DNA from 4 places in the Bacillus pacificus genome. Region 4 is predicted to be linked to each of the others. Evidence: riboswitches for the same ligand, from Rfam matches in the RefSeq annotation. Region 4 holds a riboswitch; each other region holds the start of a gene.
The links. Region 4 has a riboswitch for S-adenosylmethionine ahead of LMD38_RS09470 (amino acid ABC transporter permease). Riboswitches for the same ligand answer to the same signal wherever they lie in the genome.
Positions count from the first base shown of each region.

Region 1: it holds a riboswitch for S-adenosylmethionine, as region 4 does, so the genes downstream of both, LMD38_RS19175 (Na+/H+ antiporter NhaC family protein) here and LMD38_RS09470 (amino acid ABC transporter permease) in region 4, are expected to answer to the same signal.
Region 2: it holds a riboswitch for S-adenosylmethionine, as region 4 does, so the genes downstream of both, LMD38_RS17115 (MFS transporter) here and LMD38_RS09470 (amino acid ABC transporter permease) in region 4, are expected to answer to the same signal.
Region 3: it holds a riboswitch for S-adenosylmethionine, as region 4 does, so the genes downstream of both, LMD38_RS01885 (methionine ABC transporter ATP-binding protein) here and LMD38_RS09470 (amino acid ABC transporter permease) in region 4, are expected to answer to the same signal.

Region 1 is NZ_CP086328.1:3,697,118-3,701,336, forward strand. It holds gene LMD38_RS19165 (PspA/IM30 family protein) at 1-596, opposite strand, end outside; gene LMD38_RS19170 (lmo0954 family membrane protein) at 647-1,003, opposite strand; gene LMD38_RS19175 (Na+/H+ antiporter NhaC family protein) at 1,232-2,548, opposite strand; SAM riboswitch class I at 2,643-2,748, opposite strand; gene LMD38_RS19180 (ribonuclease FAU-1 family protein) at 2,869-3,387, opposite strand; gene gltP (glutamate/aspartate:proton symporter GltP) at 3,454-4,219, opposite strand, start outside.
Region 2 is NZ_CP086328.1:3,278,296-3,282,514, forward strand. It holds gene LMD38_RS17110 (arsenic resistance protein) at 7-972, shown strand; gene LMD38_RS17115 (MFS transporter) at 1,028-2,245, opposite strand; SAM riboswitch class I at 2,355-2,460, opposite strand; gene LMD38_RS17120 (DUF4153 domain-containing protein) at 2,594-3,841, opposite strand; gene topB (DNA topoisomerase III) at 4,111-4,219, opposite strand, start outside.
Region 3 is NZ_CP086328.1:389,879-394,097, reverse strand. It holds gene metQ (methionine ABC transporter substrate-binding lipoprotein MetQ) at 1-390, opposite strand, end outside; gene LMD38_RS01890 (methionine ABC transporter permease) at 414-1,079, opposite strand; gene LMD38_RS01885 (methionine ABC transporter ATP-binding protein) at 1,072-2,097, opposite strand; SAM riboswitch class I at 2,277-2,385, opposite strand; gene LMD38_RS01880 (hypothetical protein) at 2,511-2,855, opposite strand; gene LMD38_RS01875 (thioredoxin family protein) at 3,010-3,318, opposite strand; gene LMD38_RS01870 (toprim domain-containing protein) at 3,322-3,666, opposite strand; gene gcvH (glycine cleavage system protein GcvH) at 4,113-4,219, opposite strand, start outside.
Region 4 is NZ_CP086328.1:1,822,025-1,826,243, forward strand. It holds gene LMD38_RS09460 (hypothetical protein) at 1-14, opposite strand, end outside; gene LMD38_RS09465 (VanW family protein) at 377-1,288, shown strand; SAM riboswitch class I at 1,619-1,725, shown strand; gene LMD38_RS09470 (amino acid ABC transporter permease) at 1,795-2,463, shown strand; gene LMD38_RS09475 (amino acid ABC transporter ATP-binding protein) at 2,483-3,244, shown strand; gene LMD38_RS09480 (amino acid ABC transporter substrate-binding protein) at 3,256-4,047, shown strand; gene LMD38_RS09485 (VOC family protein) at 4,122-4,219, shown strand, end outside.

The sequences.
Region 1 (4,219 bases), 1.9 Mb from region 4:
ATCTTCATATCAAATGTGTCACGTTCATGCTCCTCGTTCATACGAGTTTCTAAGTCGCGAATATGATCTTCAATTTCTTCAAAGCGTAAGAATGGATTATTTTCATCCATTTTATGCATCGCAGTATTCATACGACGATTTGCATGTGCCATATTTTCACGTGCCATTAATTCCATACGTTTTGCGTGCATTTCTTTTAATTTATTTTTCATTTCAGAAAGACGACGCTCTAGCTCATCAATTTGTTCTACAACACCTGCATACATTTCTTCTAATCGAGTTACTTGCCCTTCATAATAAGCTACTTCTTCTAATGCACGCTCATGTAGTTGTAGTTCGCCTGCTTCTTGAGCGATGATCGCTTGCTTAGATCTTTTATTCACGAAATAACGTGCTTGCTCAAGCTCACGAGCAAAGTTAGATTTTAATGTTTTATGACGCTGAATTAACTTCTCAATTTTTGTTATTTCACGCTCACTATCACGTAAATATTGGTTTAACATAGCAATTGGGTTTTTTCTTTCTTTCTCATCTAACACATTATGAAAATCTGCTAAAATTGCATCGCGTACACGTCCGAATAAAGATTGTTTCATTATAATCTTCCTCTCTTCTACTTTATAAATTTGATTTGATTGATTTTATATTAGTTTTTCATTAACTTGTTCCACTCATCTTCAAAGTTGCTATATGGTTTAGAACTTTCTGGAGCAGAATCAACAACTACATCTTTTTCTTTTTTCCACTCACGGTATCCGTAGTATAAAACTACTAATGCTGCTATACCGATTAATGCTGGGGAATGAGAAAGGGCGATGGACAAGCCGATCAAACCAACAATACCCCAAGCTAACTTTCCAAAAAATGATTGTGCTCGCACAAATGATTTATAGCTCCAGTACACAACTCCTGCTCCGATTGCGAATCCTACAATACCAGCAAGACTACCAAGAGCAATTAAAGCTAAAATACCAGCCGCGATAAACGCTAGAAATTGTTTCATCTTGTGCTTGCCTCCCTTCGATTTGATACTCTTATCTTAACTATTTTTTCTTTTTTCCATAACGAGCTTAAGAACCGTTTTTAACTCAGACTTAAGACCGAGTTGCATTCAGCCTTTTGTAAAAACATACGGTAGCATGGGATCGTTCACTCTTTTCCCGCACATAAAAAGCCGTACAGAGAACATTCTCTGTACGGCTTTCGTTACTTTTCATACACTTCATTTTCATTATGCTGTTTTATGATACTCTTTTTTTTCCGCTACTTTAGAAAACCTCGGGAAACCAATTAATATAGAAATGATTCCACATACGCCAACTAAGATTGGATAAAACGCATATGGTAACAGTTCAATTGGAGATAACGCCGCAAATCCTGCTGCTGTTAACATTTGCGCACCATACGGAATTAACCCTTGCACACAGCACGAGAAAAGATCTAATACACTCGCTGATTTACGAGGATCAATTTCATATTGATCTGCAATGTTTTTCGCAAGCGGACCTGTAAAGATAATAGAAATGGTATTATTCGCTGTACACATATTCGTCATACCTACTAAACCAGCTATACCGAACTCTGCTCCTTTTTTTGAACGAATGTTACGCGTTAAAATATTCATTAAATATTGAATGCCACCATTATATTGAATCAATTCGACCATACCGCCAATTAAAATAGCAAGTAATACTAACTCCATCATACCGCCCATTCCAGTCGTTACACTTTTAAAGAAACTCTCTAACGTATAACTTCCATCTAAAAGACCGATAACCCCAGATAGTACAGTTCCACCAGTTAACACGATAAGTACATTCCAACCAAGTAGCGCTGTAATAAGTACTCCTGCATACGGTAAAATCTTTATCCAGTCAAAGCTATGCGTTTTAATCTGCGTATCGCTTCCTAAAGTAATGATTACTAATAGTACAATTGTAATAATAGCTGCTGGTAATACAATTAAAAAGTTCGTTTTAAACTTATCTTTCATTTCTGTTCCTTGTGAACGTACAGCTGCGATTGTTGTATCTGAAATAAATGATAAATTATCACCAAACATCGCTCCGCCAACAACAGTAGCCATCGTAAGTGCAATTGAGATATCAGTTTGCCCACTAATACCTACAGCAATTGGTGCTAATGCAGCAATTGTTCCCATTGAAGTTCCCATCGCTAATGAAATAAATGCTCCTATAACGAAAATGCCAGCTACGATAAATCCTTGTGGTAAAATCGATAACGCTAAGTTAACTGTAGAATCAACGCCACCCATCCCTTTTGCTGTTTCAGAAAATGCTCCTGCCAGTACAAAAATCAGAACCATAATCATAATGTCTGGGTTCCCTGCACCTTTAGCAAATCGTTCCACTTTTACATGAAAACTTTCTTTACGATTCATTGCTAAAGCGACTCCTACAGCAATTGAAATTGCTACAAGTATCGGCAATTTATAGAAATCACCTGTAATAATTCCAGAACCAATAAATAGCGCCAAAAATATCCCAAGTGGTAATAATGCCAAACCATTTCCTCTCGTTTCTTTCAAAGTACCATCTCTCCCTAGTTTCAACCTTTTTCTAATGAATAACAAAAGACCTCTTCCAACGAGAAGAGGTCTTATACATCTATAAGAAACGCTCTTCTCATCTTTCAAGCATATGCTTGCTGGATTTGGCACAGCACTCTGAAATCGAGTCCGCTGCCGAGGCATCGTAGGGCCAGTCCCTCCGCCTCTCTTTATAAGAAGGTTTCATATTTATTTTTTAATAATAATTTCTTCCCTAACTTTACTCGCTTACAAAACAAAAGTCAATTATTTTTTGTATAGATTTTTTTGGTAATTATACAAAAATTTGAATACAATAATCATTTTAACTTTTTGATTTCTTCTTCCAATATTGAAATCCAATAAAATTCACTATTTTTTATTGCAGCTATGATCCATTTCGTAGTGTACCAAGCTAACTCATACTCTTCTTTTGTAACATCGCCACTTTTATAAGCATCCTCTAGCTCATCTTCATCGAGTACATACATTTTACCATTCGGTAATAACACTACATCTAAATATAAATCATCAAAATATGGTAAGCCACAGTCATCTATTTCATATTCTTTCGCCACATCGATATAATATTGCACTAATTTTTTCTGATCATCTAACATAGCTGTAATCGCAAAGTTTTTCCCATCTATGAAATATTGAATCCACGTATACTGATTACCAGCAATACAAAGTTCCTTACCATCATATGCTTTAAAACTAGGTTCTCTCACCTTTTTTATTTCCAGTATTCCTAGCATTCCTTCTTCTATTTGCTTAACAGTATAATCCCTCTCTATTAGTCGCTTCCACGAAGAACCGTCACCATATTTACGTTTCATTTCGTCTGCTCCCTTTCTATATAGAAAAGCCCCCACATATTATGTGAGAGCTTGTTCAAATTATAATTAAGCTGCTTGCTTATTAGAAATTTCTTTCAAGTAGGCTTGTCCTTTTTCAGCGTCATACTGACCTTCCCACTTAGACATAACTACAGCTGCTAAAGAGTTACCTACAACGTTAACTGCTGTACGGGCCATATCTAAAATACGGTCAATACCAGCAATAAAGGCTAAACCTTCAGCTGGAATACCTACTGTACCAAGTGTCGCTAATAATACAACGAATGATACGCCAGGTACACCCGCAATACCTTTTGATGTAAGCATTAATACAAGTAATAATGTAATTTGTTGTGTAATAGATAAATCAATACCATACATTTGTGCTAAGAAAATAGCCGCAATTGCTTGATATAAAGTTGATCCATCTAAGTTAAATGAATAACCTGTCGGAATAACAAAAGATGTAATTGCCTTTGGACAACCAAACTTCTCCATTTTCTCCATGATTTTTGGTAAAACTGTTTCTGAACTTGCTGTAGAGTACGCTAAGATCAGTTCATCTTTTAAAATCTTAAAGAATTGGAAAATGTTAATTCCAAATATTTTCGCTGTAAGTCCTAATACGACTACAACGAAGAAAATCATTGCCCCGTATACTACAATTAATAATTTCCCTAATGGAATTAATGAAGAAAGACCAAATGTAGAAACTGTAACTCCAATTAGTGCAAACACACCAAATGGTGCAAATTTCATAACTTGATTTGTTACGTAAAACATTGCATCAGCTACACCTTGGAAAAATTGAAGAACCGGTCTTCCTCTTTCA
Region 2 (4,219 bases), 1.5 Mb from region 4:
TTATTCATGAGCACTATAGAAAAGATTCAAACTTTTATTATTCTTTTTGCTGTTACATGCGGCATCGTACTCGGACAATTTAATTTCATACATATGTATTCAGACAAATTTATTGTTCCCTTCTTATTTTTCATGCTATATGGATTATTCCTCAGCATCCCATTAAAAGAAATAAAAAACGGATTTCACAATTTAAAATTTGCGGGAACAAGTCTTACTATTAACTTTTTATGGACACCTTTACTCGCTTGGGGATTAGGTGCACTATTTCTTTCAGATCATCCCGCACTTTGGGTTGGATTTATTATGTTAATGGTTACTCCGTGTACAGACTGGTACTTAATCTTTACTGAAATAGCGAAAGGAAATGTAGCACTTTCTACTGCGATTTTACCTGTAAATTTAATTTTACAAGTACTACTCCTTCCCATTTATTTATTTTTATTCGCTGGTGTTATGAAGACTGTAGCGGTTTCTGTTTTAGTAGAAAGTATTGTTATCGTAATCGTCTTACCATTTTTACTTGCACACGCTACAAAATTCATTATGAATAAACTGAAAAAAGCTGAAACGCTCGAGAATAAACTCATTCCGTTTTTCAGCTCTGCCCAAATTGTATTTTTAAGTTTAGCAATCGTAGCAATGTTTGCATCACAAGGTAAATATTTACTACAAAATATGAATGTCGTTTTATTATTACTCATTCCTGTTCTATTGTTCTTCATCATTAATTTTGTACTAGGACAATTCATCGGGCGCGTTATGCGTTTATCTTATAAAGATACAGTAAGTCTAAACTTAACAACGTTAGCAAGAAACTCACCTGTTGCACTTGCTATTGCTGTAACAGCTTTTCCAAATGAGCCTCTTATTGCACTTGCACTCGTTATTGGACCGTTAATTGAGCTACCAGTACTTGCTTGTGTTTCACAGGTGTTGTTACTTATTAAGAAAAAACGACAATACGCATAATAAAAAACGTCCCGTAATAGGACGTTTTTTATTTTTGAAAAATTTCATACAACACTTATTTCTTATGTATCAATACAAATGAAATAACCGAAACTACAAACGTAATAATCCCAATAATAATAAATATAATAGACGCGGAAATTGACTCTAGGGAATATCCAGTTATTGCAATTCCTATCGGAGTTGATACTAGTAATAACGAATTTAAGAAACCGAAAAATCTTCCTTGCACTTCATTTGGAATTAACTTTCTATACAACACTCCAAAATATACATTACTTACTCCAAATGCAATTCCTGACAGGAAATAATAAACTGAAAATAATATCAGATTTAACGTCGTACCCATTGCCGCATTAAAAATTCCCATAATCGCAGTACATATAAAAGCAGTCGTAATCGTTTTATATGTACGAATCTTTTTCGTAATAAATGCTCCTATTAAAATCCCTATCGGTGATGCCGCAAAAACTATACTATACCATCGCGTAGAAAGATTCATTTCTCTAACAACTATTACTTGCAGTGAAAGTATACATGCTGCTCCAAGTAAATTAATGACCGCAGCGCTCATTAGTAATGTCTTCAACGATTTGTTACTATTAATAACAGAAAATCCCTCTTTAAAATCTTCATAAAAAGGCTTCTTCTTCTCTACTTTTAATTCACGTGGAATTTTGATTCTCATTAAAATTAAAAATGATACAACAAATGTAATTGCATCTAATAAAAATACTCCATGAAAATTAAAAATACTAATTAAAAAGCTAGCCATTAAAGGAATGGCGACCGATATGATTTGTATTGATATTTGCCTCAGCGTAATCGCCTGTTGAACATGCTTTTCTTCCACATATGTTACTAACGCTGCATTTGAAGCTGAAGTAAATAAAGCACTCCCAATTGAACGTATGATAAGTAAAATTAGTAACGGAATGTATAGCATTTTATTATAAAATGCTATAACTGCAATTAAAATCATAACGATACATCTCATAACATCCGCAATTATCATAAGCTTTCTTCTCGACATTCGATCTGCTAACGTTCCTGTTACAGGTGCAAATAAAATTGCCGCCGTTGCAATTGCAATATTTACCCCCGAAACGAGTGATGGCGAGTTTGTTAAATTCATTACCCATAACGGTAAAACAAGTGTAACCATAGAATTACCTATTAAAGAAATACAACTTGCTAAGAAAAAATAAGAAAAAACTTTATTACTCCATATACTAGAGCTATTCTCTTGTATATTACTAACTTCACTTTTCACTGTACTCTCCCCTCTACTCACATATTCTTCTTCTCCTTCTCTTCGTCACCATCCTTTAAAATACAAAAAACCTTCTTCAAAATAAGAAGAAGGTTTACTTATAACCATCTTCTTATCTTTTAGGACTTTTAGATCCTACAGGATTTAGCACCTTTATATAACATTAGGTTGCTGAGGCTTCGAAGGGCCAGTCCCTCCACCTCTCTTAATAAGAAGTTTTTATTCCATTATCTGAATTTTTTATATATTACATCAAAATGATTTCAATATATTTTTCGATGCAGTTAAAAGAGGATGACATCTATCATCCTCTTTTAACAAATTTGTCGTTACATTAACAGTTCCTTTCTAATTAAAAATTAAAGGAAACGTAAATATAACGAAAGCTGCCCAAAGTCCGTAAATTGGCAAATACTTCGTAACAGCATCTTGGATAGCTGTCGGTCCTGATTTGTTTTGCAAGAAACGCATATAGGAAAACATAATCCAAATGAGATTTGCCCAAATCAGTATGTTTACTCCTAAAACAGCAAGTCTATTAGGTGTAATACCGTAAGAAGAAAGTCTGAATACGATGGCTGACAATGCTACAGTGTCAATAATAAGTGCCAGAACAATTAAGGCGAAATTTATATAATCTGAAATGCTCTTTTTCTCGTCTGAATCACTCTCAACGATAGAAAATATAGTAACAGCCAATACACCAAGGAGTATTCCGTTAAAGGCCATTAGAAAATTACGATCCAAGAATGGATTTTTCCCGACCCAAATTACCGTTATAAGATAAATAAACAATGTGATCAAGACAAGCGGACTAAAAATTTTAGATATGTATGGCGTAATATTTTTAGCAAGTTTAAGATTCAATGATACTAAGTATGCAGCCACTACAGCGAGAGCGGCAGCTCCAAATAAAACAACATTACTAAAATAGAACTCTCCTATATCCAAGTCAACAAAGCTAAATAATCGCATGGTGAATATTGCTAGTATCATTCCACTCACTGCCATGCTCGCATAGAGAAGGCAATATTCTAAATTAAATTTAATATACGCTAATCTTGTACTGCCTTTTGAATATTCATTTCCCGTAAACGCAAGTCCCAATAAGACCCATAGCAATATAGGAAGATGTAAATACGCAAGGATACTGCTGTCTTTATAATTTAATGGCAACATATTGAGATACAACCCGGCAATTAGGAACAACGCTGCAAGGGAATAAATAATACTTTTTTTCGGAGTATTATTGTAAACAAAATAAGCAGCGATAAAGGGAATTACACCAAAAGCCAAGTTAATTGGAGCAATTGCTTCCTGCTCAACAAAGTGGAAAATGATTTTCGTGCTTAGCCCTGCTAAAATAGCTAGCATGCCCATGAATAAGAAACCTTTTTGAAACAGCGATACTTTTTCTTTATTTGCCGTCTCCTTGAAATGTAATCTTTCATACCAAGCAGCTAGAACCTGAGAATCAGGTTTTTCATCCCATGCTTGTGAGAATGACTTTCTAAAAGCTTTCGGGTCTTTTCTATACATTCTCTCCAACTCATGAGGGTTATCCATATTTTCAATAATCAAATTGTGATCGTTCATAGTTTTACCTCCTCTAATAAAAAACAGTGTTGTTACCTTTCTATAAAAAGCACCTCACTGATTTATCACGATATTGATTTTAATACAAAATTTATTGTTTTACAATAAATAATTATCAATTATAAAGATTTTTTTATTGTATATTTTATTTCAAATAAAAATAAATAGCACTCCTTATTCAAAAAAATATCCTATAGTATAGACTTTTTTAAGTGTCTATTCTATAGGATACATTTTAATTATCATATTTTTTTATTTGTTGAAACAACTTAATTCTCAAACACAAAATTAATCTTATTATCTTTCCACTCTAACTTCGCATCAAATGTTTTCTCGCCCTTTTTAAAGCCTTTAATTAAATCGGTCTTTTCACCTTTT
Region 3 (4,219 bases), 1.4 Mb from region 4:
AATAATTGTCGCTCCGTCTGGAAGTTCTTTTAAGCTCTTATATTTTTGAGAATATACACCAATCGGTTCTAAATGAATCTTTCCTGCTACTTCAAAATCATATTTTTTATCTTTCATTTCTTTTTCTAAATACGGAATGTGCTGGAAGTAGTTTGCATCTAAATCCTTATCCGCTAACGATTTATTTGGTAATACGTAGTCTTGGAATTTTTTCACTTCTAACTCAATTCCTTTTTTCTCTAATAAAGGTTTAGCCTTTTCTAAAATAACCGCATGCGGTACGTTAGAAGCCCCCACAACAAGTTTCTTTTCATCTTTATCTTTTCCGCCACAAGCAGCTAGCCCCAAAATTGAAGTTGAAATCAGTGCTGTAAGTAATAATTTTTTCATTTGAAACATCCTCCCGTTTTTTATTATCGTTTATCTATTCGAGTCGTTACACGATCACCAATCCACTGAATGAAAAATACAACTAATAATACACAAATTGTCGCAACGATTGTTACGTCGTTATTTCCTCGTTGGAATCCTTCTAAATAAGCAAGTGTTCCAAGACCACCAGCACCAACAACTCCCGCCATTGCTGTATAGCCCACTAAAGCAATTGTCGTAACCGTAATACCAGATACTAACGCTGGTAACGATTCTGGAATTAACACTTTCAAAATAATTGTGCTTGTTTTTGCTCCCATCGCTTTTGAAGCTTCAATTACACCTTTATCAATTTCGCGAAGTGCAATTTCAACCATTCTTGCATAAAATGGTGCCGCTCCAATAATTAAAGCTGGAAGTGCTGCACTCGCTCCAAGAATTGTTCCAAGCAAAATCTTTGTGAATGGAATTAATAAAATGATTAAAATAATGAACGGTATCGAGCGGAAAATGTTTACGAAAGCTCCAATCGCTGTGTTAACCGCTTTGTTTTCCCATAAATTATCTTTCGCTGTCATAAAGAGTAACAATCCTAAAATGAGTCCTAAAACAAATGTGGCAAGAGCGGCGATTGCCGTCATATATAACGTTTCACCAGTTGCTTCTAACATTTGATTCCAATCAACATTTGTGAGTAACTTATCCATGTGCAATCACCTCCAGCTCTACTTGATCTTGATGTATTCCCTCTATTGCTTGCTGAATCGCTGTTTCCTCACCATTTAAATGAACAACTAAACTACCGTAAGAGCCGTTATTCGTTTGTGCGATATTTCCTTGCAAAATGCTAACTTCTATATCACTGCGTTGCATTAATCTTTGAAGTACTGGTCTTTCTACCGCTTCACCGATAAACTGCAAACGAACTACTTTTCCATCTGGATATTTTTCAATTAAACTTTCAATCGTTTCATTTGTATCTTCAGAATCCGTTAACTGCTGTACAAATCGTTTCGTAATGTCTTGCTGCGGATTACGGAACACATCAAGTACTGGACCTGTTTCTACAATCTTCCCTTTTTCCATTACTGCAACACGATTACAAATCTTTCGAATTACGTGCATCTCATGTGTAATGAGTACAATCGTTAAACCAAGACGTTTATTAATATCTAATAATAGATCTAAAATTTGATCTGTCGTTTCTGGATCAAGAGCTGACGTTGCTTCATCACATAAAAGTACTTGCGGATTGTTAGCTAAAGCTCTCGCAATACCAACACGTTGCTTTTGTCCTCCGCTCAGCTGAGATGGGTACGCGTCTCCTCTTCCTTCTAATCCAACAAGATGGATTAACTCATCCACGCGTTTTCTTCTCTTCGCCTTATCAACACCTGCAATTTCAAGTGGGAACTCAATATTTTCACGTACAGTTCGTGACCAAAGTAAGTTGAAGTGTTGAAAAATCATTCCGATTTCTTGCCTTGCCTTACGAAGTTCGCTTCCTGTAATCGCTGAAATGACGCGATTTGCAATTGTAATTTGGCCTGAAGTTGGTTTCTCCAACTGATTGAATAATCGAATTAAAGAACTTTTTCCAGCGCCACTATATCCGATAACACCAAATATCTCACCTTTCTCTATTTTTAAATTGGCATTATCTACAGCAGTGACATCACCGCTTTTTGCTTTATATATTTTCTTTACATTCTCTAATAGAATCATGGTGTATCACCCCTTTTTTGTTTGGATCGACTCCGCAATTTTTTATGTTTAATGCGTGTAGTCCACCGTTATCACTACTTTTATTATTTGAATGTCCTCCACATTCAAACAACAAAAAAACCTTTCTGCCTTAGAGAAGCAGAAAGGTTTATGTGCATATATAACAACATTATCCCTCTCTCTCATCTCTCAAAGCATTTGCTTTGCAGGAATTGGCACCATTTCAACATAAAGTTGACGGTTGCCGGGCTTCACAGGGCACAGTCCCTCCACCTCTCTTGATAAGAGAAATCAGATTACATTTTCGTCTGATTTGTAATTTATGAAATTATCTATATTTTATGAATTGAATTGTATCAATATCCACACACCATGTCAACAGAAATTTTCGCAAAAAATGAAACTTCAGAATTTTAAGCACCTACTGACATCGGTTTACATATATGAAACATCGATTCAACTAATAGCATCGTTCGATACGTTCCCGAATATTGTACACGTCCATCGTTCATTAACATTTGCAATCGTACATTGCCGTTCACCAATTCTTTTACATCTTCTTCATCTACACACACAATTTGCTCTGTTCCTCTTTCTTCTTTCAACAGCTCTATATAATCTCTTGAAATTTGTAACGAACAACTTTCATCTCCAAAGCGGAAATTAACAGTTTTTTCTCCTTGTCTTAAAAGCGGTTCTAAATGATATTGACCATTAGCGTAATTTACAAATGATTGCAGCAAAGAATATAATTTCACTCTAAATCACATCCTTCATATCACTTTCTATTACACATACCATTCCCTCTCACTAAAGAGCAATCCTGTTATTTTCGCTCGACAAATACTGTAACCACCCTGCATCTCGACATATTTCCCGAGAAATATGTCGAGGCGACAAAAACTTTGCCGCCTACTTTAATTCCGTATATAAATATTCAACCGAATGAAATGCGTATATCTTCTTCATCAGTGTCCCATTTTCAAAAACAAGTAAACAAGGTACACTTTCGATCCCATACTCTTTCGCGAAATGCGGAGCATAATTTAAATCTAACATTCCAATTTTCAAACCTTCAATTGTCATCTCAACGACAGTTAACATCTTTTTTGCTAATTGGCATGTTCCACACATTGGAGTATATACATATAACACTGTTTTTTCTTCATTCTCTATTAGAGCTGTAGCTTCGGCTCCTGTCCAGTCAATCACTTCTATCATTCCTTACCGTAAATATTCTGTATAAACGTCAATGTCAGCTCCCCATAATACATTTGCTAAGTGTGAAGATGGCGCAGTTGCCACTTCTCGGTACGAGCGATCAATATAAATATGCTCTGCTTGCGGGAATTCTTTTCGAAATTGTTTCCTTAACTTTTCTCCAGCATCATCAGCATCCACTAGTACATACACTTCCTTATCAAAAAACTGATCAACGAGCTCATCCATTTTCGACAAACCAATTGTACCATTTGTACAAACAATTTCCACCGGTTCCCGAATAATAGATTCAATCTTTCTTCTATCTGATGTACCTTCTACAATAATGACTTTTTCTACATAAACCATATGTCATCACCCGATCACCATATACTATACAACCTTTAACTTAGTATATAGTATATTCGTTATTTTCATGTTGTTTCCTGTTTATTTTTGCAAAAGAAAAGCGGAACCGACTGCTTAGCCCTGTTGGCTAAGGTTCTTTCGCACAGAAGACGCTTTTTGTCTTCTCGTGCGGAAGGTTCTTAGACATGAAGGGCTAGGAGGTGGAGCTGGACAAAGAAAAGCGCAAGCGGCTCGTTCAGATTGCGAGGGGGATGGAGCTTCTGACGTAAAGGCGCTTTTTGCCTTGCAAGAAGAAGCGAAAACAGCTAGAACTATATAAAGCTTAAAACAAAAAAGTTTTTCCAAAAAACGTTCTCCCACACGATAATTAGTATATGATTCTACGTTCATTATTTTACATAAAATAAAAAAGGACAGCACAAAGGCTGTCCTTCAGTCGACTATAATTAGTCTTGGTTTGTCATTTCTGCATATTTTTCAGCAGTTAATAACTTCTCAACTTGGCTTGCATCAGAAAGTTCAACTTTAACCATCCATGCACCCTCGTATGGAG
Region 4 (4,219 bases):
AAAACATCCTCCATTTCTTTAAAATAGGTTAATTCACCATAATGTATGTGTAAAAGCGGAGCGTGGCACGGCAAATACCTATTTATGTTCACAGGATGTTTTTTTATAAATACGAATATGGAGTTTTACATTTGTATTTCGTTCGTTTTATGGTATATACTGGATAATAGGGAGAGGTTACGTAAAGGTTACAATTCTATCAAACTCAAACTTTTATGTAAATATGTATAGACATTTGGAAAAGAAAAGAGTAATTTATATAGAGTAAAAAATAACTTGTAACAATTTATAAATATATTGTAAAATGATTGTAACAAAACATACATAAAAATGAAATAATACATAAAAGTAGTATTGGGGAAAAGGGGAGAGTATATTGTTCCGTAAAGTAAAGGGTATATTAGTTGGGGTTTTATGTGTAGCTGTAGTGAGTGGCTGTGGTACAAAAGTAAGTGATGTTGCATTAGTAAGTGATATTGGTGGCCACACGGTAGAGGCTAAAGCAGAAGTACAGGATTCTATTAGTTTAGTAGATGGTCGTACAGGTACGGAAGTGAAAAAGCTAGATTTGTCGAGTCTAGGTTATTTTGAAGATGAAGCGAAATTTAAAAAATCAGTTGAGAAGGTTGCTAGGGAAGTTGGAAAAAATGTTGACAAAAAGATGGTCCCTTCACGTCTAGGATCTGATGGAAGTTGGCAAGAAGGGAAACCTTCTTATGAATTAATGGAAAAAGAATTAGTAGATAAATTATTAAACGTAGGTATGTGGGATTCTTCCTATCAATTACCTATTGTTGAGAAGAAGCCTACTGCAACATTAAGTGATGCGCAAGGAAGTGGTACGGTAATTGGTAGATATGAAACGAATTTAGGTGGCTCAACAGGTGGCCGTATTGAAAATATTCGTTTGTCAGCAGCGAGCATAAATGGAGTTGTATTAGCAAAAGGAGACCGTTTCTCTTTCAATGCATTAATTGGTGATACAACGCCAGATAAAGGATATCAATTAGGAAAAGAAATTGTAGATGGTAAATTAGTAGATGGATATGGCGGTGGTGTTTGTCAAACATCATCAACATTATACAATGCAGCAGATCAAGCTGGTTTGAAAATGGTAGAGAGAACAACACATTCTAAAACGGTAGGTTACGTTCCACAAGGAAGAGATGCTACAATTGCATATCCATACTTAGACTTAGTGTTTGAAAACACGAATGATGCACCTGTGAAGCTTTATATGGGTATTCAGGGCGGAAAGTTAGTTGCTGAAGTACATAAAATGCGATAAGAATCATAATCTAGAAAAAGCCATTATTTCTACTAACAATAGAAATAATGGCTTTTTCTGTGTAGTTTATCCAGTATTAGTGATACATTTCAAGACTAGGTGAATGTGAGGAACAAGATGTTTGGGAATTTATCCGGCTTTAATGGGCAGTAAGACCCCCCACCTCAAAATTCAGCGAAAGCAAAGAAGGTTAGGTGGGGGATGAAGAAACCCCCCACTGATTAAAGTTTCACTTTATCGAATTTAATTCTTAGTTTTCCTATTGACATTATTAGTTATTAATTGTATTCTTCATAATAACAACTAAATAAATGGAAAAATTTATTAGTTTTCTTATCAAGAGAGATGGAGGGACTGGCCCGATGAAATCTCAGCAACAGGCTATAAAAGTACTGTGCTAAGTCCAGCAAACGTATGAAGCGTTTGGAAGATGAGGGGAAATGGATTAACATTCAACTCTTCTTATATGTGTAAGAAGAGTTTTTTATTTAGAGAGGGGGGATAGAGTGAAGTTTGATGTAACGTATTTTTTAGAAAGTTTTCCGCAATTATTTAAGTATGTATACATAACTTTAGGAATTACTGTAGTTTCAATGATTATTTCTTTTGTTATAGGGATAGGTTTGGCGATCATAACGAAAAACAAAACGAAATTTCTATATTCTATTGCAAGAGTATATATATCTTTCTTTAGAGGAACACCTTTATTAGTTCAATTGTTCGTGTTGTATTTCGGATTGCCGCAAATATTCCCAACCTTTACAGTACTTACAGCGATGCAAGCGACTTTAATTGGTCTCAGTTTAAATAATGCAGCGTATTTGTCAGAAATTATTCGAGGTTCATTAAATGCTGTCGAATCGGGACAAATGGATGCTTGTTTATCAGTTGGAATGACAAAGGCGCAAGCTATGCGACAGATTATCTTTCCGCAAGCTATTCGGGTTGCGGTACCGTCACTTGGAAATAATTTTGTTGGATTGTTAAAAGAATCTTCGTTATCTTTTGCACTTGGGGTGGCTGAAATTTTAGCGCAAGCGAAAATGTTAGCGGCACAATCGTATCGTTATATGGAAAGTTACTTAGCGGTAGCGATTGTATATTGGATTATTACAATCGTAATTAGCTGGGGACAGAAAAAGTTAGAAAAGAAACTTGATGCACCGTATTTGTAACAAGGATGAGGTGATATGTGTGATTGAGATAAGTGATTTGTATAAATCTTATAAGAGTAATGAAGTACTAAAAGGAATCTCACTTACTGTCGGTAAAGGGGAGGTAGTAGTCATTATTGGACCTTCTGGTTCAGGTAAATCGACACTATTAAGATGTTTAAATTTATTAGAACAACCAGAGGGTGGAAGTATTAGAATTGAAGATTTAGAGATTCATGTGAAGAAGCTTTATAAAAAGGAAATAATAAAATTACGCCAAAAAACAGCAATGGTTTTTCAAAACTATAATTTATTTAAAAATAAAACAGCATTGCAAAATATTACAACGCCATTAACAGTTGTACAGAAAAAAAGTGAAGAAGAAGCAAAAAGAATAGCAAGAGAAATATTAAAACAAGTAGGTTTAGCTGAAAAAGAAAATTTCTACCCAACGATGTTATCAGGTGGGCAACAACAAAGAATAGGTATTGCTAGGGCAATGGCTTTAAATCCCGCTGTATTATTGTTTGATGAACCGACTTCTGCACTTGATCCAGAATTAGTGAACGAGGTATTGCAAGTCATTAAGGATTTGGCAAGGCAGCATATAACGATGGTTATTGTCACACATGAAATGAATTTCGCAAAAGAAGTAGCGGACCGTATTATATTTATGGCTGAAGGCATTATTGTAGAGCAGGGAACGCCAGAAGAAATTTTTCGGAATCCACAAAATGAGCGTACGAAAAAGTTTTTACGACAATTGAATGCTTCAGAAGAAGGCAATCATTTCGTTATTTAGGAGGAAAAATTATGAGGAAATCATCATTATTACTAACATTGGCATTAACAGTATCGGTTGGGCTTTTATCTGCTTGTGGTTCAGATACAGCGAGCAAAAAAACAGATGAAAAAGTAGTGAAAGTTGGGACGTCTGCAGGTCGTAGTCCATTTATTTTTAAAGAGGGTGAGAAAGTAAAAGGCTTTGATGCTGAAATTATTGAAGCGGCTGCTAAAAAAGCTGGATATAAAGTTGAATGGAACGTTTCTGATTTTGAAGGATTATTCGGTTTATTAGACTCGGGTCGTATTGATACAATTGCAAATGAATTATCGGTTTCTCCGGAAAGAAAAAAGAAATATGACTTTTCAATTCCATATGTTTATTCAGGATCTGTTTTCGCGGTGAAGAAAGATAATAATACAATTAAATCGATAGAAGATCTAAAAGGAAAGACTGTAGGTGTGGGGCTTGGTACAGCCGGGGAACAAGAATTAAAAGCTTTAAATAAAAATAATGCTTTTACAATTAAAACGTTCTCAGAAGATCCAACAGCAGAATTGAATGAAGTGGGACTTGGTCGTGTAGATGCTTACTATAATGATAAAGTGCAAGTAGAAACAACAATTAAAAAGGCAGATTTAGATAATGTGAAAGTAGGATTTGGTCCACTTAAATGGGGAGAGATTGCATTTCCATTTGCTAAAAAGAGCGAAAAGTTAGAAGATATAAATAAAGCATTGAAAGAATTAGAACAAGATGGGACATTAAGCGAAATATCAAAAAAATGGCTGAAAGTTGATGCTACAAAAAAACAAAATTAAAGTATGTTCGTTGAATGTGGCTATTGTCCATCAACTTATATAAAAATAAAAGGAAATTGGGGAGGAAGTTACTCATGGTACAAATTCATCCAAAAACACGTATTGGTCATGTTGAATTTAAGGTGTTAAATTTAGAACGTCAAATTGCTTTTTACGAGAATGTTGTAGGTTT